DNA from 2 places in the Micromonospora sp. NPDC048930 genome. Region 2 is predicted to be linked to the other one. Evidence: riboswitches for the same ligand, from Rfam matches in the RefSeq annotation. Region 2 holds a riboswitch; the other holds the start of a gene.
What was found. A riboswitch is a leader RNA that binds a small molecule or an ion and turns the genes downstream of it on or off. The one in region 2 is predicted to bind thiamine pyrophosphate.
Positions count from the first base shown of each region.

Region 1: linked by a shared signal. The riboswitch ahead of ACGFI9_RS32875 (ECF transporter S component) and the one ahead of thiE (thiamine phosphate synthase) in region 2 are both predicted to bind thiamine pyrophosphate.

Region 1 is NZ_JBICUB010000020.1:8,222-22,645, forward strand. Features, by position in the region: gene ACGFI9_RS32845 (hypothetical protein) at 1-90, shown strand, start outside; gene ACGFI9_RS32850 (acyl-CoA dehydrogenase family protein) at 146-2,200, opposite strand; gene ACGFI9_RS32855 (DUF6328 family protein) at 2,322-2,825, opposite strand; gene ACGFI9_RS32860 (sugar isomerase domain-containing protein) at 2,921-3,670, opposite strand; gene ACGFI9_RS32865 (aminoglycoside N(3)-acetyltransferase) at 3,667-4,479, opposite strand; gene ACGFI9_RS32870 (alpha/beta fold hydrolase) at 4,476-5,300, opposite strand; TPP riboswitch at 5,389-5,495, shown strand; gene ACGFI9_RS32875 (ECF transporter S component) at 5,569-6,147, shown strand; gene ACGFI9_RS32880 (ABC transporter ATP-binding protein) at 6,255-7,682, shown strand; gene ACGFI9_RS32885 (energy-coupling factor transporter transmembrane component T family protein) at 7,679-8,479, shown strand; gene ACGFI9_RS32890 (hypothetical protein) at 8,808-9,053, opposite strand; gene ACGFI9_RS32895 (MTH1187 family thiamine-binding protein) at 9,299-9,631, shown strand; gene gndA (NADP-dependent phosphogluconate dehydrogenase) at 9,726-11,168, shown strand; gene ACGFI9_RS32905 (pirin family protein) at 11,172-11,939, opposite strand; gene ACGFI9_RS32910 (thioredoxin reductase) at 11,936-12,160, opposite strand; gene ACGFI9_RS32915 (hypothetical protein) at 12,301-12,486, opposite strand; gene ACGFI9_RS32920 (isoprenyl transferase) at 12,555-13,331, opposite strand; gene recO (DNA repair protein RecO) at 13,385-14,233, opposite strand; gene ACGFI9_RS32930 (DUF4097 domain-containing protein) at 14,336-14,424, shown strand, end outside.
Region 2 is NZ_JBICUB010000012.1:147,057-161,480, reverse strand. Features, by position in the region: gene ACGFI9_RS27585 (DUF1707 domain-containing protein) at 1-99, shown strand, start outside; gene infA (translation initiation factor IF-1) at 371-592, shown strand; gene rpmJ (50S ribosomal protein L36) at 686-799, shown strand; gene rpsM (30S ribosomal protein S13) at 1,008-1,388, shown strand; gene rpsK (30S ribosomal protein S11) at 1,519-1,926, shown strand; gene rpsD (30S ribosomal protein S4) at 1,941-2,567, shown strand; gene ACGFI9_RS27555 (DNA-directed RNA polymerase subunit alpha) at 2,664-3,686, shown strand; gene rplQ (50S ribosomal protein L17) at 3,721-4,281, shown strand; gene truA (tRNA pseudouridine(38-40) synthase TruA) at 4,357-5,190, shown strand; gene ACGFI9_RS27540 (hypothetical protein) at 5,275-6,426, opposite strand; gene ACGFI9_RS27535 (class I SAM-dependent methyltransferase) at 6,554-7,159, shown strand; gene ACGFI9_RS27530 (ABC-F family ATP-binding cassette domain-containing protein) at 7,201-8,880, shown strand; gene ACGFI9_RS27525 (aldo/keto reductase) at 8,984-9,928, shown strand; gene ACGFI9_RS27520 (endonuclease domain-containing protein) at 10,244-11,062, opposite strand; TPP riboswitch at 11,183-11,293, shown strand; gene thiE (thiamine phosphate synthase) at 11,288-11,914, shown strand; gene thiO (glycine oxidase ThiO) at 11,908-13,047, shown strand; gene thiS (sulfur carrier protein ThiS) at 13,038-13,238, shown strand; gene ACGFI9_RS27500 (thiazole synthase) at 13,235-14,014, shown strand; gene ACGFI9_RS27495 (thiamine phosphate synthase) at 14,074-14,424, shown strand, end outside.

The DNA.
Region 1 (14,424 bases), on a different contig from region 2:
AAGATCCCCCCGGCGGCGTACCTGGTGCTGGCCGCGCTGAACGGGCTGATCCTGGCCGGCGTGATCGCCTGGGCGGTCGCCCGCTCCTGACGCCGGTTAGGAGGGCCCCCTGCTATACCGGAGGCGTTAACAGGGGGCCCTCCTTTCACGCCGGCGGGATGCGGCGGCGGACGTCCTGGGTGGTGGACGGGCCCGGCTGCCAGCGGGCCACCCACGGCTTGTCCGCCGGCGGGGTGGCCACGCCCTCCTCCAGGGCGGCGTACCGGCCGGCGAGGATCCGCTTCGCGGCGGCCACGTCGACCGCGTCGGTGTTGGACCACAGGCCGGTGAACAGCTCGTCGATCCGCAGCCGGGCCTGCCGGCAGAACAGGTCGGCCAGCTCGACGTTCTCCGGGTGGGTGTCCCGCTCGGCGACGGCGCGGACGCAGACCGCCGACATCGCGAACAGCTCCGCACCGATGTCCACCACCCGGCCGAGGAACGCCTGCTTGCGCTCCATCTTCCCCTGCCACCGGGACATCGCGTAGAAGGTCGACCGGGCCAGCTTGCGGGAGGTCCGCTCGACGTGCCGCAGGTGCCCGGCGAGCGGGCCGAACTCGTGGTACGCCCCGGGCGCCTGGCCCCGCCCGACCGCCAGGGTGGGCAGCCACCTGGCGTAGAAGACGCCGGCCCGCGCGCCCGCCCTGGCCTTGCGGCCCAACCCGGCGTCCGGGTCGATGATGTCGCCGGCCACCGACAGGTGCGCGTCGACCGCCTCCCGGGCGATCAGCAGGTGCATGATCTCCGTGGAGCCCTCGAAGATCCGGTTGATCCGCAGGTCCCGCAGGATCTGCTCGGCGGCGGCCGGCCGCTCGCCCCGGGCGGCCAGGGAATCGGCCGTCTCGTAGCCCCGGCCGCCCCGGATCTGGATCAGCTCGTCGGCGATCTTCCAGGCCATCTCGCTGGCGTAGAGCTTGACCAGCGCGGCCTCGATCCGGATGTCGTTGCGGTCGTCGTCGGCGAGCAGGCAGCAGAGGTCGAGCATGCTCTCCATGCCGTACGTGGTGGCCGCGATGAAGGCCAGCTTCTTGGCGACCGCCTCGTGCTCGCCCACCGGCCGGCCCCACTGCACCCGGTCGGCGGCCCACTCCCGGGCCACGTTCAGCGACCACTTGCCGGCGCCGACGCACATGGCGGGCAGCGAGAGCCGCCCGGTGTTCAACGTGGTCAGCGCGATCTTCAGGCCCTTGCCCTCGCCGCCGATCACGTTCTCCTTCGGCACGAAGACGTCGTGGAAGCGGGTGAGGCTGTTCTCCAGGCCGCGCAGGCCGACGAAGGCGTTGCGCCGTTCGATCGTGATGCCCTCGCTGTCGCCCTCCACCACGAAGGCGGTGATGCCACCGCGCCGCCCCGCGCCGGCCGGCACCCGGGCCATCACCACGAGCAGGGTGGCGACCGTGCCGTTGGTGGCCCAGAGCTTCACCCCGTTGAGCCGGTAGCCGGTGCCGTCCTCGGTGGGCTCGGCGGTGGTGGCGAGCCGGGCCGGGTCGGAGCCGACGTCGGGCTCGGTGAGCAGGAACGCGGAGACCTCGCCGGCGGCCAGGCGGGGCAGGAAGCGCTGCTTCTGCTCGGCGGTGCCGAACATCTTCAACGGCTGCGGCACGCCGATCGACTGGTGCGCGGAGAGCAGCGCGCCGATGGCCGGGTTGACCGAGCCGGCCCGCATCAGGGCCCGGCAGTAGTGCAGGTTGCTCAGCCCGAGGCCGCCGTACCTGCGATCGATCTTCATGCCGAACGCGCCCAGCCGGGCCAGCCCGTGGAAGACCTCGTCCGGGATGCGGGCGTCCCGCTCGATCACCGCACCGTCCACCTCGGCGTCCAGGTACGCCCCGAACGCGTCGAGGAACTCCTCGGCCCGGGCGGCGTCCGCCGGGTCGGCGTGCGGCCACGGGTTGATCAGGTCCAGGCGGAACCGGCCGAGGAAGAGTTCCTTGCCGAAGCTGGGCCGGTCCCAGGATGCCTCCCGCGCCGCCTCGGCGACCTGGCGGGCCTCCTTCTCGGAGACCTGGCCGGCCTCGGTGGGCAACGGACCCGCCCCGCCCGCCTCGTCGATCGCGGCGGCGGTGCCGGCCGGCGGGTCGGTGTCGTCGATCGGGGCGACCCGGCCCGTGGGCCCGCCGGCGTTCGCGGGGTCGGGTCGGCTGTTCTGTGTCGTGGTCACGGCTGCCTCCTGGGGACCTTGGTCCGGCTGCGTCGACGTGCTCGACGAGAACGACGCTACTCCCGGGTGTTACCCAGCGGTAGCGTCGGTTGCACGTCCGATTTGGCACGGACCGCGCAGCTCAGTCGCCGGCCAGCACCTGCGGGTCGTCGTCCTCGTCGTCGATGTCGTCGTCGCCCCAGTTGCGGCGGGCGAACGGCAGGATCAGCCAGAACACCAGGAACCAGAGCGCGGTGAGCGCGCTGAGCACGAAGGCGATCGGCCGGCTCAGCACGAAGTCGGTGATCAGCAGGACCGCGCTGACCATCGACACGAGCATGAAGGCGAGGCCGCCGGTGGCCATCCGGTGGGAGAACCGGACCAGCTCCGGCTTGCGGCCCTGCCGGAACAGCGCCCGGTGGAAGGCGACCGGCGAGATGATCATCGCGGTGGCGGCGGCGGCGGACAGCAACGCGACGATGTAGACGTCCTTCTGGAAGTGCGTGACCCGGGTGAATCCGCTGCTGAACGGCAGGGTGAGCAGGAAGGCGAAGAGGATCTGCACGCCGGTCTGCGCGACCCGCAACTCCTGGAGCAGGTCCGCGAAGTTGCGTTGCCAGCGCTGCTTCTCGGATTCCTTGGACACGCGCTACCTCCGGGGACGACGGTACTGCCGGTGGGGGCCTCCCACCGGCAGTAGCGGCTGTGCCCGGTCCGCGCCGTCACGAAACCGGCTCGCGCTCAGGCCCCCCGGCGGATCCGGCCGGCGTACCGGGCCTCCAGTTCGGCGTTGTGCTCGTCGCCGCCGGTGATGTTGGCCGACAGGTAGACCGGGGGCCGCTCCCCCGCGGCGAGCAGCCGGGCCACCACCTCCGCCACGATCTGCTGGGCCAGCAGGGCGGCCGTGATCGAGGAGACCGCCCCCACCGCGCCGCCGCCGGGCAGCGGCAGGGTGGCGTCGCCGTACGGGGCGCCGTTGTCGAGCACCACGTCGGCGAAGTCGGCCAGCTTGCGCCCGGACGGGTGGCGCGAGGTCATCCGGGCCGAGTGCGCCGCCGAGGTGATCGCGACCAGGGCGTGCCCGCGCTCCTTGACGATCGCGGCGAACTCCACCATCGCGCCGTTCAACCCGGAGTTGGAGGCGAGCACGAAGACGTCCTGCGGCCGGACCGGGGCCAGCTCGTAGAGGCGGTGCGCCACCGCCGGGTCGCGTTCCAGCTTCGGACCGAGCACGTCGGCCGGTTCCCCGCCGTACAGGACCAGGTCGCGCAGGGCGATCCGGTTGGTGGGGACCAGCCCGCCGGCCCGCCCGGCGATCTCCATCGCCAGGGCCTCGGAGTGCCCCGTGCCGAACGCGTGCACCACGCCGTCGGCGCGCAGCGACTCGGCGATCAGGTCGGCCGCCCGGCCCACGTTGTCCCGCTGTCCGGCGGCCACCCGGCCGATCGTCTCGGTCACCACCGCCAGGTACGCCTCGGCACTCACGGTCATGCTTCCTCCGTCCGTCGGTTGCGGGCCAGCCAGTCCACCGCGAAGTCGACCGCCGCCCGCTGCCTCATCAACCGGCCCGTCCCGTCCCCGACCGGCCCGAGCCGCACCGCACCGGTGGCCTCCAGGTCCGCGCCGAGCCGGGCGAAGCCGTCGTCGTCCAGCCGTACGTCCTCCCACCACACCCACTCCCGGCCGCCCTCGGCGGTCAGCACGGCGGCGCCGCAGCGCTGCCGGGGCGGCGCGGGCTGCCGATACTCGGCCAGGTGCAGCGAGGTGTTGCAGCCGTGGTCGACGCCGAGCAGCAGCACGTCGGCGTCGAGGTCGTAGAGCCGGCCCAGCGGGGAGCCCTCGCCGAGCATGTCGGCCAGCGCGTGGCCGGCGACGATCCGGTCGGCGGCCGGCCCGAGCGCGGCGAAGGAGACCTGCGGGTGGTGGCTGCGCCGGGCGCCCGGCCAGGTGCGGACCAGCTCCGCCAGGGCGCCCATGAACCGGCTCGGGGTGACCGCCGGGTCGAAGCCGGGCAGCTCGGCCCGGATCACCGGCCACCACTGCGTCGGCACCGGCGGGTTGGTCCAGTCCGCCGGGTCGCTGTTGTCCGGGGTGTGGGTGGGCACCACGACCGTGCCTTCGGGGCCGAGCACGTCCCGCAGGGCGAGCAGCACCGCCTCCGGGCCGCCGCACAGGAAGCCGAGCCCCCGCAGGCCCGCGTGCACCAGGACGGTCCCGCCGGGGCGTACGCCGAGGTCGCGGAGCTGGGCGGCGAGCGACGCGCGGGTGTGCGGCCGGGCCGGCGCGGCGGTGGCGATCATCGGCCGACGCGGTCCAGGATCGCCTCGGCGAGCGGCGCGGGCGCCTCGTCGGGGATCCAGTGGGTGACGCCGGTGAGCGTGACGAAGCGGAAGTCGCCGGTCACGTGCGCGGCGCACGCCTCGGCGGCGGTCCGGCCGATCGCGACGTCCCGGTCGCTCCAGACGAAGGTGGTCGGCACGGTCACCGGCCCGACGGCCTTCATGTCCGCCCCGGTCATGGCCCGGTACCAGTTCAGGGCGGCGGTGAGCGCGCCGGGCTCGCGCATCGGGTCGGCGTACCGGGCCACCCGGGCGGTGTCGCCGACCCCGCCGAGCATCCGGCGCAGCGTCGCCGCGCGGAACGCCAGCAGCACCTTCTCCGCCTTGCCCGGCTTGCGGAACAGCGCGATGTAGGAGGAGCGGGCCTTCTGCTGCGGGTCGGTGGCGAGCGCGTGCCCCATGGCCGCCGGGTGCGGCACCGACACCGCGGTCAGGGTGCGGACCCGCTGCGGGTGCAGCGCCGCCAGACCCCAGGCCACGATCGCGCCCCAGTCGTGCCCGACCAGGTGTGCGGCCTTCACCCCCAGCGCGTCGAGCACGCCGGCGGCGTCCGCCACCAGCTCCGGGATCCGGTACGCCTCGACCGCCGCCGGCCGCGCGCCCGGCGAGTAGCCGCGCTGGTCCAGCGCGTACGTGCGCAGGCCGGCGGCGTGCAGCGCGGGCACCACCTCGTCCCACTCGCCACCGTGCTGCGGGAAGCCGTGCAGCAGCAGGACGGGTTCGCCGTCCTCCGGACCGCCGGTGCGTACCTCGAACGTGAGACCTCGCGCGTCGATCCGCATGATCGGCAGCCTACCCAGCCGGACCGGCCGCCGATCGCCCCGCTGGGCCGGGCACCGGGGTCGGTGCTAGCGTCTGCCGAGACAACTTCACATCCGACAGGGGAGCGCACAGCGCTGAGAGTGCGGGCCGGTGCCCGCAGACCCTCGAACCTGATCTGGGTAATGCCAGCGCAGGGAGTTCGGTCGACCTCCAGCCGCGCCGCCGTCCGGTGATTCCGGGCGCGGCGTGCGTCTTCTCCTGGTTCGTTCTTCTGGACTGGGAGCAATCATGGACAACCACAACCGGTGGCGCACCATCGACATCGTCGTCGCCTCGGTGCTCGGGGTGGCGTTCGGCGTCATCTTCTGGGCCTGGGGCCTGCTGTGGAACGGGCCGGCGGACGCCATCCCGCTGCCCGGCCGAGCCGTCCTGTACGGCGTCTGGCTGGTGCCGGCCGTGCTGGGCGCGCTGGTCGTCCGGAAGCCGGGCGCCGCGTTCTACACGCTCACCCTCGCCGCGCTGGTCTCCGTCGCGCTGGGCACCAGCTGGGGCTGGACCATCGTGGTGCAGGGTCCGCTGGAGGCGGCGGCCGGCGAGCTGGCCTTCGCGCTCTTCGCCTACCGGAACTTCCGGCTGCCGGTGGCGCTGCTGGCCGCGGCGCTGGCCGGGCTCGCCGCGTCGATCTACGACGTCTTCGTCTGGTACCCAGGCACCGCGTGGGGCAGTTTCCGCCTCCCCTACATCCTGCTCACCGCCGCGAGCTCGCTGGTGGTGGCCGGCCTGGGCAGCGTGGCCCTGACCCGCGCCCTGGCCAACACCGGCGTCCTCGACCGCTTCCCCGCCGGTCGCGAGCGCGCCGCCGTCTGACCGCCCACCTGCCCGCCACCTTGACCAAGGGGTTTGCGTCGGCCGAGGCGGGTTTCCCGACGCAAACTCCTTGATCAACAAAGCCGGGGCCGGAGGGAGGTGGAGTGGTGAGTGCGGTGAGCCTGCGCGGGTTCGGGTGGCGGCACGCCGGGCGTCGGCAGTGGGCCGTCCGCGGGGTGGACCTGCGGGTCGAGGCCGGGGAGCGGGTGCTGCTGCTCGGGCCGTCGGGCGCCGGCAAGAGCACCCTGCTGGCGGCGCTGGCCGGGCTGCTGCCCGAGGACTCCGGCGAGCAGGAGGGCACCGTCGAGATCGACGGGCTCGACCCCCGCAAGGCCCGGGAACGGGTCGGCATCGTATTCCAGGACCCGGAGACCCAGCTGGTGATGGCGCGCTCCGGCGACGACGTCGCGTTCGGGCTGGAGAACCGGGGCGTACCGGCCGAGGAGATCTGGCCCCGGGTGACGGAGGCGCTGCGCCGGGTCGGTTTCCCGTACCACCGGGACCGGCCCACCGCCGCGCTCTCCGGTGGTGAGCAGCAGCGCCTCGCGCTGGCCGGGGCGCTCGCGCTGCGGCCGGGGCTGCTGCTGCTCGACGAGCCCACCGCCAACCTCGACCCGGCCGGCGCCACCCTGGTCCGGCGGGCGGTCACCGACGCCCTCGACGCCGACACCACGCTGATCCTCGTCGAGCACCGGGTCGCTGAGGCGTTGCCGCTGGTCGACCGGGTGGTGGTGCTGGAGGCCGGCGGCGGGGTGCGGGCCGACGGGCCGCCCGGGACGGTCTTCGCCGTGCACGGCGACGCGCTCGCCGCGGCCGGGGTCTGGGTGCCCGGCCGCACCGTGCCGCCCCGACACGCCACCGCACCGCCCGGCGACCCGTTGCTCACCGCCGACCGGCTCGGCCTCCCGCCCCGGCTGGCCCCCACCGACCTTCGGGTACGCGCCGGCGAGGCGCTCGCCGTCCTCGGCCCGAACGGCGCCGGCAAGTCGACCCTGGCCCTGCTCCTCGGCGGCCTGCTCCGCCCGGGCACCGGTACGGTGACCGCCACCGAGGCGCTCGCCGGGCGGGACGCCCGTACGCCCCCGCACCGGTGGCGGGCACCCGCCCTGGCCCGGCGGATCGGCTCGGTCTTCCAGGACCCGGAGCACCAGTTCGTCACCGGCACGGTCCGCGACGAGCTGGCGCTCGGGCCGCGCCGTACCGGGCAGGACGAGCCGGCGGTACGGGCCACCGTGGACGGGCTGCTCGACCGGCTCGGCCTGGCCGGACTGGCCGGGGCCAACCCGTACACCCTCTCCGGGGGCGAGGCGCGGCGGCTGAGCGTGGCGACCGCCCTGGCCACCGCGCCCCGCCTGCTGATCTGCGACGAGCCCACCTTCGGCCAGGACCGGCGTACCTGGCTGGAGCTGGTCGACCTCTTCGCCGAGCTGCGCGACGCCGGCCACGGCGTCGTCGCCGTCACCCACGACCCGGACTTCGTCGCGGCGCTGGCGGACCGGACCGTCACCCTGACCCGCCCCGGAGCCGACGCGTGATCGGGGTGGAGCCGGTCGCCGTGCCGGGCGCGCCGCTGGCCCGCCGCAACCCGGTGGCGAAGCTGGCCGCCGCGCTGGTCTTCTCGTTCATCCTGATCGCGACCCTGGACCCGGTGGCCCCGGCGATCGCCATCGCGGTCGAACTGGCGGTGCTGCCGCTGTTCGGCGTGCGCTACGGCGTGCTGGCCCGGCGGGCCTGGCCGCTGCTGGCCAGCGCCGGCGGCATCCTGGTCACCCTGGTGCTCTTCGCCGCCGACCGGTCCGGTCCGGTGCTGGTCGAGGCCGGCCCGGTCGTGGTCACCCAGGGGGTGCTGGTCACCGCCCTGGGGCTGGTGCTGCGCATGCTCGCAGTGGCGCTGCCGGGGGTCATCGTCTTCGCCACCACGGACGCCACCGACCTGGCCGACGCACTGATCCAGAACGCGAAGGCGCCGGCCCGGTTCGCCATCGGCGCGCTGGCCGCGTTCCGGCTGGTGCCGCTGCTCGAACAGGAGTGGCGGATGATCAGCATGGCCCGGCGGGCCCGGGGCGTGGACGCCGGCGGCAACCCGGTGGCCCGGCTACGGCTCTTCGTGTCGACGGCGTTCGCCCTGCTGGTCGGGGCGATCCGCCGGGGCACCCGGCTGGCGGTCGCGATGGACGCCCGGGGCTTCGACGCCGGCATCCCGCGTACGGTCGCCCGGCGGCAGCGGTTCACCCGGGCGGACGGGCTGCTGGTCGTCGGGGCGGCCGTGCTGGCCGGCGCGGCGCTGACGGTGAGCGTGGTGCTGGGCACCTTCCGCCCGCTGATCGGCTGACCCGCGCTCGGATCGGTCGCCTCGACCGGGCGCCACCGGCCTCCCCCGGGCGACCACTGGCCGCCACCGGCCGCCACCGGCCGCCACCGGCCTCCGCTGGCGGGCCAGAGCGGAGCGGCACCGCCGGGCAGTCACCGGTGCGGGTGTGTCGCGGCCCGGTGGGCGTGCCCCCGGAAGCGATATGTCTCTGCGACATGAATATGTCGCAGAGACATATCGCTCAACGGCGGATCGCCTGTCCGGCTGGCAGCCCTTGACCGACAGCCCTCGGCAGGCACGCCGGACGACGCCGGATCGAGGGGCCCTGCCGCCCCCGGCGCGGGTCCGGTCAGCTGCGCCGGAACGCGTAGAACCGGGCCTGGCCGGCGCGCTGGCTGCGCCCGGCGAGGCGGGCGCCGCGCCCGGCCGGCGGGCCGGCCTTCGGCGGCGCGGGTGGCGTGGCACCGGCCGGCGTCGGCAGCGCCACCGAGCCGGCCACCGGCGCCACGGCGAGGGTGTCGAGATCCGTCGGGGTCACGTCCGCCAGGGACGGCGACGGCTTGCGGGACTTCTTCGGACTGCGCTTGGCGGGCATACGCGAACCTCCTGGCTGTCGGGGCGCGCCGGTTCCGGCGCGGCGAGCGGGCGAGCTCCGGTGGGTCCGACCACGACAGACACCGCGAGCGACGGCGGCGGGGAGGATGCGGACGCCCGGAGCAGGACGGGTCCACGGCGTACGGCGGTGGACCGGGCTCGGCGGAAGGGCGTCAGTTACGCATGCCAGCAGGCTAACCCGCCGCCCGCCCGCCCCGCACCCGATTTACTGGCACGATCGACGACATGCTGATCGCGTTCTCGATCACCCCGCTCGGCGTGGGTGAGTCTGTGGGCGACCTGGTCGCCGACGCCGTCCGGGTGGTCCGCGAATCCGGACTGCCCAACCGGACCGACGCCATGTTCACCACCGTCGAGGGCGAGTGGGACGAGGTGATGGCGGTGGTGAAGCGCGCCGTGGACACGGTCGCGGCGCAGGCGCCCCGGGTCAGCCTGGTGCTCAAGGCCGACCTCCGCCCCGGGGTCACCGACGCGATGACCGCCAAGGTCGCCCACGTCGAGGCCCGGCTGGCCGAGGGCACGGGCCCGACCGCCACGATGCCGCCCGTCCAGGAGTGACACCACGCTCACCCGCCGTCGACGTCCCCACCCGGGCCCGCGAAGACCGCGATACGGTCGCAGGACGGGCAACCGACGAGAGGTGGCGGTACGCATGGCACAGCAGGCGACGGCACAGATCGGGGTGACCGGTCTGGCGGTGATGGGCCGCAACCTGGCCCGGAACCTGGCCCGCAACGGGTTCACCGTGGCGGTGCACAACCGTTCGCCGGAACGCACCCGCAGCCTGGTCGCCGAGCACGGCGACGAGGGCGCCTTCGTGCCGTCCGAGTCGATGGCCGACTTCGTCGCCTCGCTGGAGCGCCCCCGCGCGGTGATCGTCATGGTGAAGGCCGGCGCCCCCACCGACGCGGTGATCGACGAGCTGATCCCCCTGCTGGAGGAGGGGGACATCGTGGTCGACTGCGGCAACGCGCACTTCGCCGACACCCGCCGCCGCGAGGAGGCGTTGCGCGGGCACGGGCTGCACTTCGTCGGCACCGGGGTGTCCGGCGGCGAGGAGGGCGCGCTGCACGGCCCGAGCATCATGCCGGGCGGCTCGGCGGAGTCCTACCGGAAGCTCGGCCCGATCTTCGAGAAGATCGCCGCGCAGGTGGAGGGCACGCCGTGCTGCCGGCACATCGGCCCGGACGGCGCCGGCCACTTCGTGAAGATGGTCCACAACGGCATCGAGTACGCCGACATGCAGCTCATCGCCGAGGCGTACGACCTGCTGCGGGCCGGGCTGTCGGCGAGCCCGGCGGAGATCGCGGAGATCTTCCGGGAGTGGAACGGCGGCGAGCTGGAGTCCTTCCTCATCGAGATCACCGCGGACGTGCTCGGGCACACCGACGCGGCGACCGGCCGGCCCTTCGTCGACGTGGTGCTCGACCAGGCGGAGCAGAAGGGCACCGGCCGCTGGACCGTGCAGAGCGCGCTGGACCTGGGCATCCCGATCACCGGCATCGCCGAGGCCACCTTCGCCCGGTCGCTGTCCGGGCACGCCGACCAGCGGGCCGCCGCCCGCCGCGCCTTCCCCGACGCGGGCGAGAAGTGGCACGTCGACGACCGGGAGACCTTCGTCGAGGACGTCCGGCGCGCGCTGCTGGCCAGCAAGATCGTCGCGTACGCGCAGGGCTTCGATCACATCCGCGCCGGCAGTCGGGAGTACGACTGGGGCATCGACCTGGGCGGCACCGCCACCATCTGGCGGGGCGGCTGCATCATCCGGGCCCGCTTCCTCGACCGGATCCGGGAGGCGTACGACGCCGAGCCGGAACTGGCCACGCTGCTGGTGGCCCCGTGGTTCGCCGAGCGGGTCAACGCCGGGGTGCCGGCCTGGCGCCGGGTGGTGGCCGACGCGGCCCGGGCGGGCGTGCCGACCCCGGCCTTCTCGTCGTCGCTGGCCTACTTCGACGCGCTCCGCGCCGAGCGGCTGCCGGCCGCGCTGATCCAGGGACTGCGGGACAACTTCGGCGCGCACACCTACCACCGGGTGGACCGGGACGGCACGTTCCACACGCGGTGGGCCGGAGACCGGTCCGAAGTGGAGGCGTGAGGCTCAGGCGAGGGTGGCGTGCATCTCCCAGACCAGGATCTCCGCCGGCTCGGTGGCGGCCACCCGCTGGCCCCCGGACATCGTGATCCGGGCCGCGTCCCCCTCGTCGAGGCGGCCGGTGCCCTCCAGGGTCACCGCACCGCTGGGGACGTAGAGGTGCAGGAAGGGCGCGTCCGGCAGGTTCACCTCGTCGCCGGGGGCGAGCCGGGCGGCGTGCAGGGTGGCGTACCGGTTGCGGATCCGGATCGCGGAAGCGCCGTCGTACCGGTCCATGCCGGAGGCGACCGGGATCAGGCCGCCGCGGAGCAACTCGTCGCCGATCTCCAACTGCTCGTAGCCCGGGTCGATCCCCTCCTCGTCCGGGAGCACCCACATCTGGACGAAGTGGACGGGGGCGTCGTGCGGGGCGCCGCCCTCCAGCCGCCAGGAGTCGTTCTTCTCCGAGTGCAGGATGCCGGTGCCGGCGCTCATCCGCTGGGCCAGCCCGGGATAGATGACCCCGGCGTGGCCGGTGGAGTCCTGGTGGACGAGGGAGCCGCGCAGCACCCAGGTGACGATCTCCATGTCCTGGTGCGGGTGGGTCTCGAAGCCGGTGCCCGGGTGCACCACGTCGTCGTTGTTGACCAGCAGCAGCCCGTGGTGGATGTTGGCCGGATCGTAGTGGCGGGAGAAGGAGAACGAGTGCCGGGAGTCGAGCCAGGAGAGCCGGGTCCGGAACCGGTCCCCGGCCCGGCGGACGTCCACCTGGGGAGTGGGGGCGATCGCCGTCACCAGGCACGCTGCCCGGTCTCGGCGGGCGCCCAGGTCAGCGCCGGTTCGCCGGTGGCCCCCAGCTCGGCGATCTCGCCGGAGCGTACGGCGGGCGCGTGACCCAGCTCGGCGCAGTGCTGCTCGGCGATCTCCGCGCAGATCTCGGCGACCTGCTCGCAGATCGGGCTGCCCAGGTCCGCCGCGTTCAACGCCATGATCATCTTGTACCGGAGATCGGCCATCCTCCACCCCCGTGGCCGGCGCGTCCCGGCGGCGCGCCCTGCGCCGATCGTACGCGCGGGCGCCCCGCTCCCGGCCGGAAAACCGGATGCGGGGCGCCCGCGGAGAAGGCCCGCCACGACGCTGCGACGGGCCGTGGAGCTCAGAAGAACCGACGGCGCTTGGCCTTCTGCGGCCGGAGCATGTCGGCGCCCTTGGCGAGCAGTCGGCTCACCCCGCTCGGGCCGCGACGGGCCTCCAGCGAGTGGCTGAGCCGGCGCGCGCCGGCCGCCGCCAGCGGCACGGCGACCGCCATGACCGCCCACTGCGCGATCCGCTTCTGAATCATGTGGTTCACCTCCGCGTTCGGCTGCTGTCCCGATTGGTACCCAGCGCCGCGCGTCGGTAAGCGTGCCCTCAGGCTCCCGGGGCCACCGGGTTGGGCAGCGCGCCGCCGAACCGCCGGTCCCGCTGCGCGTACAGCTCGCAGGCGTACCAGAGGTGGCGGCGGTCGAAGTCCGGCCACAGGGTGTCGAGGAAGACCAGCTCGGCGTACGCGCTCTGCCAGAGCAGGAAGTTCGAGGTGCGCTGCTCGCCGGAGGGGCGCAGGAAGAGGTCCACCTCGGGGACCTCCGGGTGGTAGAGGTACTTCTGGATGGTCTTCTCGGTGACCTTGCCCGGGTCGAGCTTCCCGGCCGCCACGTCGCGGGCGATCGCGGCGGCGGCGTCGGCGATCTCCGCCTGCCCGCCGTAGTTGACGCAGAACTGGAGGGTCAGCGTCGAGTTGCCCCGGGACATCTCCTCGGCGGTCTGCAGCTCGGAGATCACGCTCTTCCAGAGCCGCCCGGCCCGGCCGGACCAGACCACCCGGACGCCCAGGTCGACGAGCTGGTCCCGGCGGCGACGGATGACGTCCCGGTTGAAGCCCATCAGGAAGCGGACCTCGTCCGGCGAGCGCCGCCAGTTCTCGGTGGAGAAGGCGTACGCCGACAGGTAGGGGATGCCCAGCTCGATCGCGCCCTCGATGGTGTCGAAGAGGCTGTGCTCCCCCTGCTCGTGACCCTTGGTGCGGGGCAGGCCGCGCTCCTTGGCCCAGCGGCCGTTGCCGTCCATGACCACGGCGATGTGCTTCGGCAGCGCCTCGGCCGGCAGGGCCGGTGGCCGGGCACCCGACGGGTGCGGAGTCGGTGGCACCGGCTCGCGCCGGACGGCCCTCGTCGATCGGATCACTGAAGTCTTCTCCCTGTTCACACCAGCGGCGGCGGCCCCGGCGTCGGCGGGACCACACCCGGCCCCGCGCCGCCGGGCGGCGGGACCGCGCCGGGCGCCGGGGCACCCCGGTCGACCAGCGGCAGCGAGCGTAGCGCGCGCTCCAGGTGCCACTGGAGGTGCGCCGCGACCAGGCCGCTGCACTCCCGGCGTACGCCGGTCTCGGTGGCGTCGGCGTACCCCCAGTCGCCGGTGGTCAGCGCGGACATCAGGTCGATGGTGGCCGGGGCGGGGTGGGCGGCGCCGGGCGGGCGGCAGTCCGGGCAGACGGCGCCCCCGGCCGGCACGGAGAACGCCCGGTGCTTCCCCGGGGTGCCGCAGACCGCGCAGGCGGTCAGTGCCGGCGCCCAGCCGGCGAAGGCCATCCCACGCAGCAGGTACGCGTCGAGCACCAGCGTGGTGGCGTGCTCGCCGCGGGCCAGCGACTTCAGCGCGCCGAGGGTGAGCTGGAACAGGCGCAGGGACGGCTCCCGCTCGACCGGGGTGAGCCGTTCCGCGGTCTCGGCGATCGCGCTGGCCGCCGTGTAGCGGGGGTAGTCGCCGAGGAACCGCTTGCCGTACAGGTCGATCCCCTCGACCTGGCTGATGGTGTGCAGCGAGCTGCCCTGGTTGCCCTTGGGGTCGCCGGCGAGCTGGAGGTCGACGTGCCCGAACGGCTCCAGCCGGGCGCCGAACCGGCTGGTGGTGCGGCGGACGCCCCGGGCCACCGCGCGCAGCCGGCCGTGCCGGCGGGTGAGCAGGGTGATGATCCGGTCGGACTCGCCCAGCTTCTGCACGCGCAGCACCACCGCGTCGTCGCGGTAGAGCTGTCGGCGGTACCCGGCCATCCGGTCATTCTCCCTCGGGGTGCGATCTCAGGGTCGGTTCGGGGTGGACGGGCGGACAAACCCGGATGTGCGCGCCCGGCGCGCGGCCGTAGCGTGCTGGCCATGGCTCTGCACCGGACCGTCGTCGCCACCGCGGCGGCCGCCACCCTGATCCTCCTCGCCGGGTGTGACACCCTGTCGTTCCGTCGGCT
Region 2 (14,424 bases):
CGCACCGCGGGGGGCCACGATCATGGGGCGCGGCACCCGCGCGAGTGGCACGGCGGGAAGTCCCGGCACGAGCGACGGGCCCGCCGCAGACGCCGCTGACCCGCTGGCCGGTATGGCGCGGGTCACAGCAGGTCGGCGACGCTTGACGAATTTCCTCCGGAGGGGTGACCGGACGGGCGGCCGGTTTGGCGACGGCGTGCAGGCGGGCGTACACTTTCTGATCGGCGCACAGCGTCCACTCCGGCATGCCCACCCGCGCTTCGGTGGGAGCTGGAGCCGCGGCTGGCGCGGGTTTCCTGATCTTGGTCAGTTCACCCGTGTAAGACGTTGTGGGCCGTCCGGAGCAACCGACGTCAGGACAGCGGAGGACATGCCGAAAAAAGACGGAGCCATCGAGATCGAGGGTCGGGTCATCGAGCCCCTGCCGAACGCCATGTTCCGGGTGGAGCTCGCGAACGGCCACAAGGTGCTGGCTCACATCAGCGGCAAGATGCGGCAGCACTACATCCGCATCCTGCCGGAGGACCGGGTCGTCGTCGAACTCTCGCCGTACGACCTGACCCGCGGGCGCATCGTCTACCGCTACAAGTAAGCCTGACGACGGCCGGGACGTCCCCGTGTCCGTCTTCGACGTCCGGCGTCGCGCATCATCGCGTCTCCGGGCCAGATGGGAAGTAAGGCAACCGTGAAGGTCAAGCCGAGCGTCAAGAGGATCTGCAACAAGTGCCGGGTGATCCGCCGGCACGGCCGGGTCATGGTCATCTGCCAGGACCCGCGCCACAAGCAGCGCCAGGGCTGACGCCCCACACATCATCAGCTCGTCCCAGCCGCGAACGGTACGCAGCGCGTACTGCCTCGTGGTTGACCCCCGGTCGGAGGCCGGGGCCCGCTCGGGCAGCGACCGCTCCCGGTCGCCGGCGCGTGACGCCGGAAGGACAGGGACGGTCGGTAGCGGGGTGGGACGGGTCCACACCTCCGCCACAACATCACGAGGAGTACGCCCGCACATGGCACGTCTAGTCGGCGTGGACCTCCCCCGCGAGAAGCGGATGGAGATCGCGCTCACCTACATCTTCGGGGTCGGTCGCACCCGCGCCCTGGAGACCCTGGCCGCCACCGGTATCTCTCCGGACAAGCGCGTCCGGGACCTCACGGACGAGGAGCTGGTCCAGCTCCGCAACCACATCGAGGGCAACTACAAGGTCGAAGGCGACCTGCGCCGCGAGGTCGCCGCTGACATCCGCCGCAAGGTCGAGATCGGCTGCTACGCCGGCATCCGGCACCGCCGGGGTCTGCCCGTGCGTGGCCAGCGGACCAAGACCAACGCGCGGACCCGGAAGGGCCCGAAGCGGACCGTCGCCGGCAAGAAGAAGCCCGGCAAGAAGTAGTTCTTAAACCGGAATTCTGGTCCTTCTCCGCCGAGGTCGGCCGGACTCCAACCGGAGCCGGTGTCCACGGAAGCAGCGGGGCGAGAGACCGGAACCCGATCGAGAACCGAAACAGGAGCGCAAAAGACTTATGCCACCGAAGGCTCGTGCCGGAGCCGCCGTCAAGAAGGTCCGGCGCAAGGAACGCAAGAACGTCGCCCACGGGCAGGCGCACATCAAGAGCACCTTCAACAACACCATCGTGTCCATCACGGACCCGACCGGTGCGGTCATCTCCTGGGCCTCCTCGGGCCAGGTGGGCTTCAAGGGCTCCCGCAAGTCGACTCCGTTCGCCGCGCAGCTGGCCGCCGAGGCCGCCGCGCGCCGGGCCATGGAGCACGGCATGCGCAAGGTCGACGTGTTCGTCAAGGGTCCCGGCTCCGGCCGGGAGACCGCCATCCGTTCGCTGCAGGCCGTGGGCCTCGAGGTCGGGCAGATCTCCGACGTCACCCCGCAGCCGCACAACGGATGCCGTCCGCCGAAGCGTCGCCGGGTCTGAGAGGTTAGAGAGAGATGGCTCGTTACACCGGTGCTGACTGCCGCCGTTGCCGGCGGGAGAAGATGAAGCTGTTCCTCAAGGGCAGCAAGTGCGATGGCCCGAAGTGCCCGTTCGAGTCCCGGCCGTTCCCGCCCGGGCAGCACGGCCGCGGCCGCACCAAGGAGACGGAGTACCTGCTCCAGCTCCGCGAGAAGCAGAAGGCTCGCCGGGTCTACGGCGTGCTGGAGAAGCAGTTCCGCGGCTACTACGAGGAAGCCGTGAGCAAGAAGGCCAAGACCGGTGAGGTCCTGCTGCAGATCCTCGAGTCGCGACTGGACAACGTGGTCTACCGGGCCGGCTACGCCAAGTCCCGGGACATGGCCCGGCAGCTGGTCAAGCACGGCCACTTCACGGTGAACGGCAAGAAGGTCGACATCCCGTCGTACCGGGTCAAGGAGCACGACATCATCGAGGTGCGTGCGAAGAGCAAGGAGCTCACCCCGTTCCTGGTGGCGCAGGGTGAGGCCGGCTCGCGGACCGTCCCGGCGTGGCTGGAGGCCATCCCGAGCCAGATGAAGATCCTCGTGCACTCGCTCCCGGCCCGCCAGGTGATCGACACCCAGGTCCAGGAGCAGCTGATCGTCGAGCTCTACTCCAAGTAAGAGCTCGTTGCGGTGGCCCGCCCTCCGGGGCGGGCCACCGGAACAGTTTGTGTCGTGGGCGTCATATGGCGGGCGCCCCGGAAGAGAAGAGAAAAGATGCTCATCAGCCAGCGACCGTCTCTCTCCGAAGAGTCGATCAACGAGACCCGGTCCCGGTTCACCATCGAGCCGCTGGAGCCCGGCTTCGGCTACACCCTGGGCAACTCGCTGCGGCGCACGCTGCTGTCGTCGATCCCGGGTGCGGCCGTGACCTCGATCAAGATCGACGGTGTGCTGCACGAGTTCACCACGATCCCCGGGGTCAAGGAGGACGTGGTCGAGCTCGTCATGAACATCAAGGAGCTCTGCGTCAGCTCCGAGCACGACGAGCCGGTCAGCATGTACCTGCGCAAGCAGGGCCCGGGCGACGTGACCGCCGGTGACATCCAGCCCCCGGCCGGTGTCTCGGTGCACAACCCGGACCTGAAGCTCGCCACCCTCAACGGCAAGGGCCGGCTCGACATGGAGCTGACCGTCGAGCGGGGTCGGGGCTACGTCACCGCCGCGCAGAACAAGCAGGCGGGCGCCGAGATCGGCCGGATCCCGGTCGACTCGATCTACTCGCCGGTGCTCAAGGTGACGTACCGCGTCGAGGCGACCCGCGTCGAGCAGCGGACCGACTTCGACCGGCTGATCATCGACGTCGAGACCAAGCCGTCGATGGGCCCGCGTACCGCGCTGGCCTCGGCCGGTTCGACGCTGGTGGAGCTCTTCGGGCTGGCCCGGGAGCTGGACGAGACCGCCGAGGGCATCGACATCGGGCCGTCCCCGCAGGACGCCCAGCTGGCGGCGGACCTGGCTCTGCCGATCGAGGAGTTGGACCTCACCGTCCGCTCCTACAACTGCCTCAAGCGCGAGGGCATCAACTCCGTTGGTGAGCTGATCGGGCGTACCGAGGCGGACCTCCTCGACATCCGGAACTTCGGTCAGAAGTCGATCGACGAGGTCAAGATGAAGCTCGCCGGGATGGGCCTGGGGCTGAAGGACTCGGCTCCGAACTTCGACCCGGCGCACGTCGTGGACGCCTTCGGCGAGGCCGACTACGACACCGACGACTACCGCGAGACCGAGCAGCTCTAAGTCCGGCTGCCGCCACATCTGAGGAGCACCAACAATGCCCACGCCCACCAAGGGCCCCCGCCTCGGCGGCAGCCCCGCGCACGAGCGGCTGATGCTGGCCAACCTGGCCTCTTCGCTGTTCCAGCACGGCAAGATCCAGACCACCGAGACGAAGGCCCGGCGGCTGCGCCCGCTGGCCGAGCAGCTGATCACCAAGGCCAAGCGGGGCGACCTCGCCTCGCGTCGGCGGGTGCTGGCCGTCGTCAAGGACAAGGACGTGGTCTACGCCCTGTTCGACCAGATCGCGCCCCGGTACGCCAACCGCAACGGTGGCTACACCCGGATCGTGAAGACCGGTCCGCGCAAGGGTGACGCCGCTCCGATGGCGATCATCGAGCTGGTCGAGGAGCTTCAGGTCGCCGAGCCGAAGGCGAACAAGAAGACCGCCGCCCGCAAGGCCGCCCAGCAGGACAAGGTCGAGGCCCTGGCCCGCGAGGAGGAGGTCCCGCAGGCGCAGCCGGCTGAGGACCAGGACTCCGAGCCGCCGGTGCACGTCTCCGGCGACACCGCCGAGGCGGGCGAGGACAGCGACGAGGCCAACGAGAACAAGGCCTGAGCACAGGCAGCATCGTCGGGCCCGGCACCCCTTCCCTGGGGTGCCGGGCCCGACGGCGTGAACGGGAGGTACGAGGTGGACGAGCGGACCCGGTTGCGGCTGGACGTCTCGTACGACGGCACCGACTTCTCGGGCTGGGCCGCCCAGCCCACCCGGCGTACCGTCGCCGGCGTCCTGATGGAGACGCTGGACCTGGTGCTCGGTGCGGGCACCGCAACCGGGTTGACCGTGGCCGGCCGGACCGACGCCGGCGTGCACGCCACCGGGCAGGTCTGCCACCTCGACCTGCCGACCGAGGTCTGGCGGCAGCACGAGGGGAAGCTGCTGCGCCGGCTGGCCCGGCTGCTCCCGCCCGACGTGCGGGTACGCGCGATGACCGAGGTGCCGGCCGAGTTCGACGCCCGCTTCTCGGCCACCTTCCGCCGCTACGAGTACCGGGTCACCGACGCCCCGTGGGGCGCCGAGCCGCTGCGCCGTACGGACACCCTCGCCTGGCCGAAGCCGCTGGACCTAGCAGCGCTGAACGCCGCCGCGGCCGGGCTGGTGGGGGAGCACGACTTCGCGGCGTACTGCCGGCGCAAGGAGAACGCCACCACGCTGCGCGAGGTGACCCGGCTGGACTGGCGGCGGGACCCGGACGGGATCCTGGTCGCCACCGTGCAGGCCGACGCGTTCTGCCAGAACATGGTGCGCAGCCTGGTCGGCGCGATGCTGGTCGCCGGGGACGGCCGCCGGCCGGTCGAGTGGCCCGCGAGCCTGCTCAGCCGCCGGGAGCGGTCCAGCGAGGTGACCGTGGCGCCGGCGCACGGGCTGGCCCTGGTCGAGGTCGGCTACCCCGTCGACCCGGCCGAGTACGCCCGCCGGGCCGAACTCACCCGCCGGCTCCGGGTGCCGGTCGCCGAGGGCTGAGCGCCGCCCCCGCCGGACCGACGGTCAACCGGCATGGCACGGCCCGCCGTCCCGGGTCGGGACGACGGGCCGTCGGTGCTCGGGTCAGTTGCCGGTGCCGTCCTGGCCGGTGACCCCGTCCGTGGCGGACTCGGTGGGCTGGGTGGCCACCCCGCCGTTCGCCCGTCGCTCCAGCACGCCACGGTTCAGGTAGACCTCGATCAGGTCGTACAGGATCTCCCGGGCCGTGCCGTCGGTGGCGCTGATCCGCTGCCCGTCGGCCCGGGTGACCAGGCAGTACGCGATGTAGTGGCCGCGTACCTGCCAGCCGACCCGGGCGGCGGCGGTCGCCACGGCCTGGGTGTCGTCGCCGGCCGCCATGCCCCGGAACCGGCCCTGCCGTTCGTCGAGCATCTGCCGGATCCGGTCCCGGGCGCGCTGGGCGCTGGCCACGTCCGTCAGGTTGAACAGCCCGGCCGTGACCAGGTGCTGCCCGTCGGGGGAGCGGAGGGTTGCCCGGACCACCTGGTTGCAGCCGAGGCGGACCAGCAGGTCGGCGATCTCGCCGGTGGCCGCGACCGCGCAGCTGCCGCTGGAGTTCGTCCGCAGCACCTCGTACGCCGGCTGGCCGTCGCTGACCACCAGCTGCTTGCCCGGGAAGACCTCCTTGGCGGTGAGCGCCAGCTGGTCGGTGTCCCGGGAGTCCAGGTCCGTCCCGTCGCCGGCGGCGGACTGCTCCACCACGGGCTGTCCGGTGGGCGTGCCGGCCTGCGGGGTGCCGTTCCGCTCCTGGAGCAGGGCGGCGACGGCCAACCCGCAGAGGGCGAGCAGGACCAGCACGGCGGCCCCGCCGATGAGCGCCTGCCAGGCCCGGCCGCCGCGCCGGCGTCCGTCCCCTCGGGCGCGGGGCGGCTCCGGCGGCTCGTCGGTCCGGGCGGCCACGCCCTGTGGCGGCTCGGGGTGGGCGGTCGGCTGCACCACCGGGACGGTGGCCCGGGGAGCGGCCGGCTCGGCCGCCGGGTGGGCCGGCGGCGCCGGTGCCGGTGACGGTGGCGGCATGGGTGCCGGGGCCGGCGGGTGGGCGACGTCGACGGCCGGCCGGCTGGGCCGGACCGGCGGGGGCAGCGACGGGGTGGGGAAGCGGGACGGCGAGGGGCCCGCCGGTGGAGGTGGCGTGGCACCGGGCGCGGACGGGTCCGACCCGGACCTCGGGTACTCCAGGAAGGCGTCCTCATCGGACTCGTACCGATACACCATGTGAGCCACACTAAGGGCCTATTGTCCCTTTCGAGGGTAATATCGGGAAAATCTGGCGGAGTGGCGTGATGAGGTCCCCGCCGCACCGTCTCCGGAGGCCGGCCCGGGCGGTGCGACAATGCCCGACGTGACCGGCGACCACTACTTCACCGCTGAACCCACGACCGCCGCCCGCCCGCGGGAGGTGGGGTTCTCCGTCGCCGGGCGCGACTACACGCTCGCCTCGGCCAGCGGGGTCTTCTCGGCCGACCGGCTCGACCCCGGGACCGCGGTGCTGTTCCGCAAGGCCGACCTGCCGGCCGCCGACGTCGCCGGCGCGCTGCTCGACATCGGCTGCGGCTTCGGCCCGATCACCTGCGTACTGGCCACCACCGCGCCGTCCGCCACGGTGTGGGCGGTGGACGTCAACCAGCGTGCCCGGGACCTCACCGCCGCCAACGCCGCCCGGGTCGGCGCCGCCGACCGGGTCCGGGTCGTCGCGCCGGACGACGTACCGGCCGACATCTCCTTCGCCCAGATCTGGTCCAACCCGCCGATCCACATCGGCAAGGCGGAGCTGCACAACCTGCTGCGGCGCTGGCTGCCCCGGCTCGCCCCGGACGGGCTCGCCTGGCTGGTCGTCGCCCGGCACCTCGGCGGCGACTCGCTGCACCGCTGGCTCGTCGAGCAGGGCTGGCAGGTCGAACGGCACGCCAGCCAGAAGGGCTTCCGGGTGCTGCGGGTCACCCGATAATCGAGTGTCGCCCGTCCCGGCCCCTCGGGCAGGATGCCCGCGTGGGATACGTGGACGTGGCAGGGGTCGGGCACATCCTCCCGGACGGCCGGGAACTCTTCGCCGAGGTGTCGTTCCGGGTCGGTGAGGGCGCCAAGGTTGCCCTGGTCGGCCCCAACGGCGCCGGCAAGACCACGCTGCTCCGGATGGTCGCCGGTGACCTGCCGGTGAAGACGGGCGCGATCGCCCGCTCCGGCGGGCTCGGCGTGATGCGCCAGTTCATCGGCATGATCGGAGACGACTCCACGCTCGCCGACCTGGCGCTCGCGCTGGCCCCGCCGGCGCTGCGCGACGCCGGCCGCCGGCTGGTCGAGACCGAGGCGGCCATGCGGGCGGCCGAGGTCCGCGGCAAGTACAGCACCGCCGCCGGCAAGGCCCAGCTCGCGTACGCGGACGCCCTGGCGGCCTGGGGCGAGGTCGGCGGGTACGACGCCGAGGTGCTCTTCGACACCGTCGCCACCATCGTCCTCGACCTGCCCTGGGACGCCGCCCGGGAACGTCCGGTGCGGACCCTCTCCGGCGGCCAGCAGAAGCGCTTCGCCCTGGAACTGCTGCTGCGCGGCCCCGACGAGGTGCTGCTCCTCGACGAGCCGGACAACTTCCTCGACGTACCCGGCAAACGCTGGCTGGAGGCCCGGCTACGGGAGTCCGGCAAGTCGGTGCTCTACGTCTCGCACGACCGGGAACTGCTGGCGCAGACCGCCGACCGGGTGGTCGCCGTGGAGGGCGGCAGCGCCTGGGTGCATCCGGGCAGCTTCGCCAGCTGGCACGAGGCGCGGGTGGCCCGGCACGCCCGCCTCGACGAGCTGCGCAAGCGCTGGGACGAGGAACACCAGAAGCTGCGCGAGCTGATGCTGATGTACAAGCAGAAGGCCGCGTACAACGACGGGATGGCCTCGCGATACCAGGCCGCGCAGACCCGGTTGCGCAAGTTCGAGGAGGCCGGGCCGCCGCCCGTACCCCCGAAGGACCAGGACATCCGGATGCGGCTGACCGGCGGGCGGACCGGCAAGCGCGCGGTGATCGCCGAACAGCTCGAACTCGACGGCCTGACCTACCCGTTCGACCTGGAGCTCTGGTACGGCGACCGGGTCGCCGTGCTGGGCGCCAACGGCACCGGGAAGTCGCACTTCCTGCGCCTGCTGGCCCGGGGCGGCAGCGACCCGGACCCGGCCAACACCCCGGTGGACGGGGCGGCGGCGCTCGCGCCCGTCGCACACGACGGGGTGGTCCGCCTCGGCGCGCGGGTCCGGCCCGGGCACTTCTCGCAGACCCACGACCGGCCGGAGCTGATGGAGAAGACCCTGGTCGACATCCTGTGGCGGGGCGACGAGCACCGGGCCGGGATGGACCGGCACGCGGCGATGGCGGCGCTGTCCCGCTACGAGCTGGCCGGGCAGGGCGACCAGCGCTTCGGCACGCTCTCCGGCGGCCAGCAGGCGCGGTTCCTGGTGCTGCTGCTGGAACTCTCCGGGGCGACCCTGCTGCTGCTCGACGAGCCCACCGACAACCTCGACCTGGCCTCCGCCGAGGCGCTCGAGGCGGGCCTGAACGCGTTCGAGGGGACGGTGATCGCGGTGACCCACGACCGCTGGTTCACCCGCTCCTTCGACCGGTTCGTGCTGTTCCGCGGGGGCGGCGAGGTGGTGGAGACCCCCGAGCCCGTCTGGGACGTCGGTTGATCGACGGCGAGCCGGGCCGGCGGCCGGCCGCCGCCGTGCTGGCTGAGCGGCGACTCGGCCGCTGGCCCGGCGGCGGGCGGCATAGGGTGATCTCGTGACTGAGATGAACTACCGCCGGCTGGGCGACTCCGGACTCGTGGTGTCCGTGGTCGGCATCGGCTGCAACAACTTCGGCCGCAAGCTCGACCTCGACGGCACGCGCACGGTGGTCGACGCCGCGCTCGACGCCGGGATCAACTTCTTCGACACCGCGGACATCTACGGCGAGCCGCAGGGCGCCTCCGAGGAACTGCTCGGCCAGGCCCTCAAGGGCCGCCGGGACGACGTGGTGGTGGCCACCAAGTTCGGCATGGACATGCACGGCCTGAACGGGCCGGACCACGGCGCCCGCGGCGCCCGCCGGTACATCGCCCGGGCCGTCGAGGCGTCGCTGCGCCGGCTCGGCACCGACCACATCGACCTGTACCAGATGCACGAGCCCGACCCGGGCACCCCGATCGACGAGACCCTCGCCGCCCTGGACGACCTGGTCCGCGACGGCAAGGTCCGCTACCTCGGCAACTCGAACTTCGCCGGCTGGCAGATCGCCGACGCCGACTGGACCGCGTCCTCCCAGGGCCGCACCCGGTTCATCTCCGCGCAGAACCACTACTCGCTGCTGGAGCGAAGCGTCGAGGCGGAGGTCATCCCGGCCTGCGAGCGGTTCGGCCTGGGCATGCTGCCGTTCTTCCCGCTGGCCAACGGCCTGCTCACCGGCAAGTACAAGCGGAACGAGGCGCCGCCGGCCGGCAGCCGGCTCTCCGGCGGCGGCCGGTACGCCGCGCGGCTGGCCGCGGCCGACTGGGACACCATCGAGGCGATCGAGGCGTACGCGGCCGAGCGTGGCCTCACCATGCTCCAGGTGGCCATCGGCGGGCTGGCCGCCCGCCCGGCGGTGACCTCGGTGATCGCCGGCGCCACCACCCCGGAGCAGGTGCGTGCCAACGCCGAGGCGGGCGCCTGGCAGCCCACCGACGAGGACCTGGACGCGCTCGACGCGATCCTCTGACCGGCCTTCCCCTGCCCCGGTGCCGTGTTCGGCACCGGGGCAGCCTGCTGTCCAGCCGTCGCTTGCCGGCACACGCCGCCTGCGGGTACCTCACCGCTTTTGGCCGGGCCGGCAGGCGCCGCGCCGCCTGCTGGTGCCGGCGGGCACCCTCGGGTGCTGCTGCCGCCCCGCGCCCACGTCGGGCCGGGCGCGGCCCCGCGGGACGAGGCACTCGCCGCTGCGTGGGTGCCGAGCCCCGTCGGTGGAACACCATGGGTGTCTCCCGGTCGCTGACACACCCATGGCGTTCCACAGAGCGAGAGAGGTCCCGCCGGGTCAGCGGGGGACGGGGGTGGTGCCGCGTTCGCGGAGGGCTCGGGCGACCAGGCTGATGGTGGCGCGGGGGTGGCGGAGGACGTCGTCGGCGGTGAAGCGGAGGACGAGCCAGCCGGCCGCGCGGAGGGCGTTGAGGCGGGCGACGTCCTGGCGGAAGTGGGCGCGTTCCCGGTGGTGGTCGCCGTCGTACTCGACCGCGACGCGCAGCGCCGGCCAGGCGAGGTCCACTCGGCCGACGAAGCGGCCCCGGGCGTCGAGCACGTCGTGCTGGGCGTTCAGTGGGCCCAATCCGGCGTCGAGCAGGAGCAGCCTCAGCCGGGTCTCCATCGGCGACTCGCCCAGCGGCTCCGCCAGCGCCAGCACCTCTCGCAGCAACGAGATGCCCGGCCAGCCGCCGCGTTCGTCGGCGTAGGCGCGCAGCGCGGGGAGCTTGACGACCCGCCGGTGCAGCAGCGCACGGTCGGCGTCCGGGAGGGCCGAGCGGGTGACGTGCACCCGGGAATGGGGGCGCATCCGAGCGGCCCGGGGCAGCACGACGGCGACCGGAGCATCGCGGTCGAGCAGGTCGGCACCCCACAGGTACGCGGCGCTCAGCCCGGCAATGGCCGCGCCGAGCGGCAGCCGCAGCCCGACCGCGTCGCACCACATCCGGTGGTCGTCCGGGCAGTATCCGTCGCGGTGCACGTACACGTCCGGCAGCAGGCGTCGCCAGGCCGGGCCGCGCAGCACCGTCCAGCTCAGGTGACCGCCGGCGACGGCGGCGCTGCCGCGGAACGGCAGGCACGTCAGATGACGCGGAATCCGGGCGGTCGAGGGCATTCGGACAGCATGTCGTGAGTGGACGGTCACGCGCTGTCCCCGCCGTCCATGCGGGGCGGTGGGTGGGAAAAGTGTCACCCACCCTTGGCGGATCCGGGGGAACGTCGTACGGTAGGCCGCAAGTGACCCACGGGAGCCCGGTGCGTACCGGGCTGAGAGGGGGGCTGGAAGCCCCCGACCGTCGAACCTGATCCGGGTAATGCCGGCGCAGGGAGGAGTGTTGCCGTGCCGTCCCTGGGACGACTGCATCTGATCACCGACACCCGGCCGGGGCGGGACGCGCTCGCCGTGCTGCGGGCCGCCCTGCCGGTGGCCCGCGCCGAGCTGGTCGTCCAGGTCCGGGTGGCGGACGAGGCCACCGATCGGGAGGCGTACGAGCTGGCCCGCCGGGTGGTCGCGCTGTGCCGGCCGTACGGGGCGATGTGCCTGGTCAACGACCGGTTGCACGTGGCGCTGGCGGTGTCCGCCGCGGGCGGCCACGTCGGGGCCGACGACCTGCCGGTGGCGGCGGCCCGCCGGGTGCTCGGCGCCGGCGCCGTGCTCGGCGCGACCGCCCGGGAACCGGTGACCGCCGCCGAGGCGGTCGCCGCCGGAGCGACCTACCTGGGCGTCGGCCCCTGCCACGCCACCACCACCAAGACGGGGCTGCCCGACCCGATCGGCCCCGCGGGCGTACGCGCGGTCGCCGGCGCCGTGGACGTGCCGGTCATCGCGATCGGTGGGGTGACCGCCGCCTCCGTGCCGGCGCTGCGCGCCGCCGGGGCGTACGGGGTGGCGGTGGTCGGGGCGATCTCCGCCAGCCCCGATCCCGCACGCACGACTGCCGAACTGATCGAGGCCCTGGCATGCTGACCCGACCGGACGTCGCCATCGTGGGGGCGGGACCGGTCGGGCTGGCGATCGCGTGGCGGTGCGCATCCCGGGGACTGCGCATCACGGTGCACGATCCGGCCCCCGGCTCGGGTGCCTCGCACGTCGCCGCGGGCATGCTCTCGCCGGTCGCCGAGGCGTACTTCGGGGAGCACGAGCTGACCGGGCTGCTCGCCGAGTCCGCCGTCCGCTGGCCCGGGTTCGCCGCCGAGCTGGTCGAGGCCGCCGGCACCGGGATCGGGTACCGCACCGACGGCACCCTGGTGGTCGGGCTGACCGCCGACGACCTGGCCGAGGCGCGCCGGCTCTGGACGTACCAGCAGGGGTTGGGGCTGCCGATCACGCCGCTGCGCCCCTCGGAGCTGCGGGACCGCGAACCGGCGCTGGCCCCGCGCGTGCGCGGCGGCGCGGTCGCCCCCGGCGACCACCAGGTCGACCCGCGCCGGCTGGTCGCCGCGCTGCGGATCGCGGCCGAGCGGGCCGGCGCGGTGTGGCGGCCGGGCCCGGTCGGCGCCCTGTCCGAGGTGGACGCCGGGGTCACCGTGGTCGCGGCCGGCTGCGGCGCGGCGGCGCTCACCGGGCTCCCGGTCCGCCCGGTGAAGGGCCAGGTGCTCCGGCTCCGCGCGCCCGGTCGCGGCGCGCCGGACTTCCGGCACGTGATCCGGGGGTACGCCGACGGCGAGTCGGTCTATCTGGTGCCCCGGGACAGCGGCGAGGTGGTGGTCGGGGCGACGGTCGAGGAGCGCGCCGACACGGAGGTCACCGCCGGCGGGGTGCTCCGGTTGCTCCGCGCCGCCGTGGACCTGGTCCCCGAGCTGGCCGAGTACGACCTGGCGGAGGCGTCCGCCGGGCTGCGTCCCGGTACGCCGGACAACGTGCCGATCATCGGTGCCTTGCCCGGCCGGCCCGGCGTGCTCGCCGCCACCGGACACCACCGGCACGGCATCGTGCTCACCCCGGTCACCGCCGACCTGGTCACCGAGCTGATCCTCACCGGCGAGCCGGACCCGCTGCTCGCCCCCTTCACCCCCGACCGGTTCGCCGGCACCAGCGCGCCGGTCACCACGGGCCGGGGCCGGACCGCATCCGCCATCGAGGAGGAGACGTGCAACTGATCGTCAACGGCGCGGGGCGTGACCTGCCCGGCGGGACGACCGTCGCGGACGTGGTCCGCGTGGTCACCGACCAGCAGCGTGGCCTCGCGGTCGCGGTCAACGGCGAGGTGGTGCCGCGCGGCGGCTGGTCGGCGACCGTGCTGCGCGACGGCGACCGGGTCGAGGTGCTCAGCGCCGCCCAGGGCGGGTGAGCGGCGTGCCGTTCGAACTCGGCGGGGTCGGCTTCGGCTCCCGGCTCATCCTCGGCACCGGTGGCGCGGCCAACCTGCACGTGCTGGAGCAGGCCGTCCGCGCCTCCGGGACCGAGCTGGTCACGGTGGCGCTGCGCCGGGTGGACACCGCACCGGGCACCGCCGGCGGGCTGCTCGACGTGCTGGACCGCTGCGGCGTACGGATGCTGCCGAACACGGCCGGCTGCTCCACCGCGTCGGAGGCGGTGAAGGTGGCCCACCTGGCCCGGGAGGCGTTCGGCACGGACTGGGTGAAGCTGGAGGTGATCGGGGACGACCGCACCCTGCTGCCCGACGGGGTGGAGCTGCTGCGGGCGGCCGAGGAGCTGGTCGCGGACGGGTTCACCGTGCTGCCGTACACGTCGGACGATCCGGTGCTGGCCCGGCGGCTGGCCGACGTGGGGTGCGCGGCGGTGATGCCGGCCGGCGCCCCGATCGGTTCCGGCCTGGGGGTGAGCAACCCGCACCACATCCGGCTGATCCGGCAGAGCGTCGACGTGCCGGTGATCCTCGACGCGGGCATCGGCACCGCCTCCGACGCGGCGCTCGCCATGGAGCTGGGCTGCGACGCGGTGCTGCTGGCCAGCGCGGTCACCCGGGCGGCCGACCCGGTGGCGATGGCCACCGCGATGCGGCACGCGGTGGCGGCCGGGCGGCTCGCGTACCGGGCGGGCCGGATCGCCCGCCGCTTCCACGCCCTCGCCTCCACCCCCGACGACGGACGGCCCGACCTGTGACGGCACCGACCGGGGTCACCGCCCGATCGGCGGGACGAGATCTTGGAAGCGTACGGCCCCTGGAGGGGCCCGAATCCTCCAAGATCTCGTCGAGCGCCGCGCGGGCGCGAGCCCTCCCGTCGGGGGTGGTGCTGCTGACGGATCGGTGGGTGGCGCGCAGGCCACTGGTGGCGGTGATCGCGGCGGCGGTGGCCGGGGGAGTGCGCTGGGTGGTGCTGCGGGAGAAGGACCTGCCGCGCGCCGCGCGCCTCGCCCTCGCCGTCGAGCTGCGCGCGGTACTCGCCGAGGTGGGCGGCACCCTGATCGTCGCCGGCCCGGACCCGCTCGACGGGGCCGCCGTGCACCTGCCCGCCGCCGGTCCCTACCCGCCGCCGCGCCTCGGCCTGGCCGGCCGCTCCTGCCACGACCGG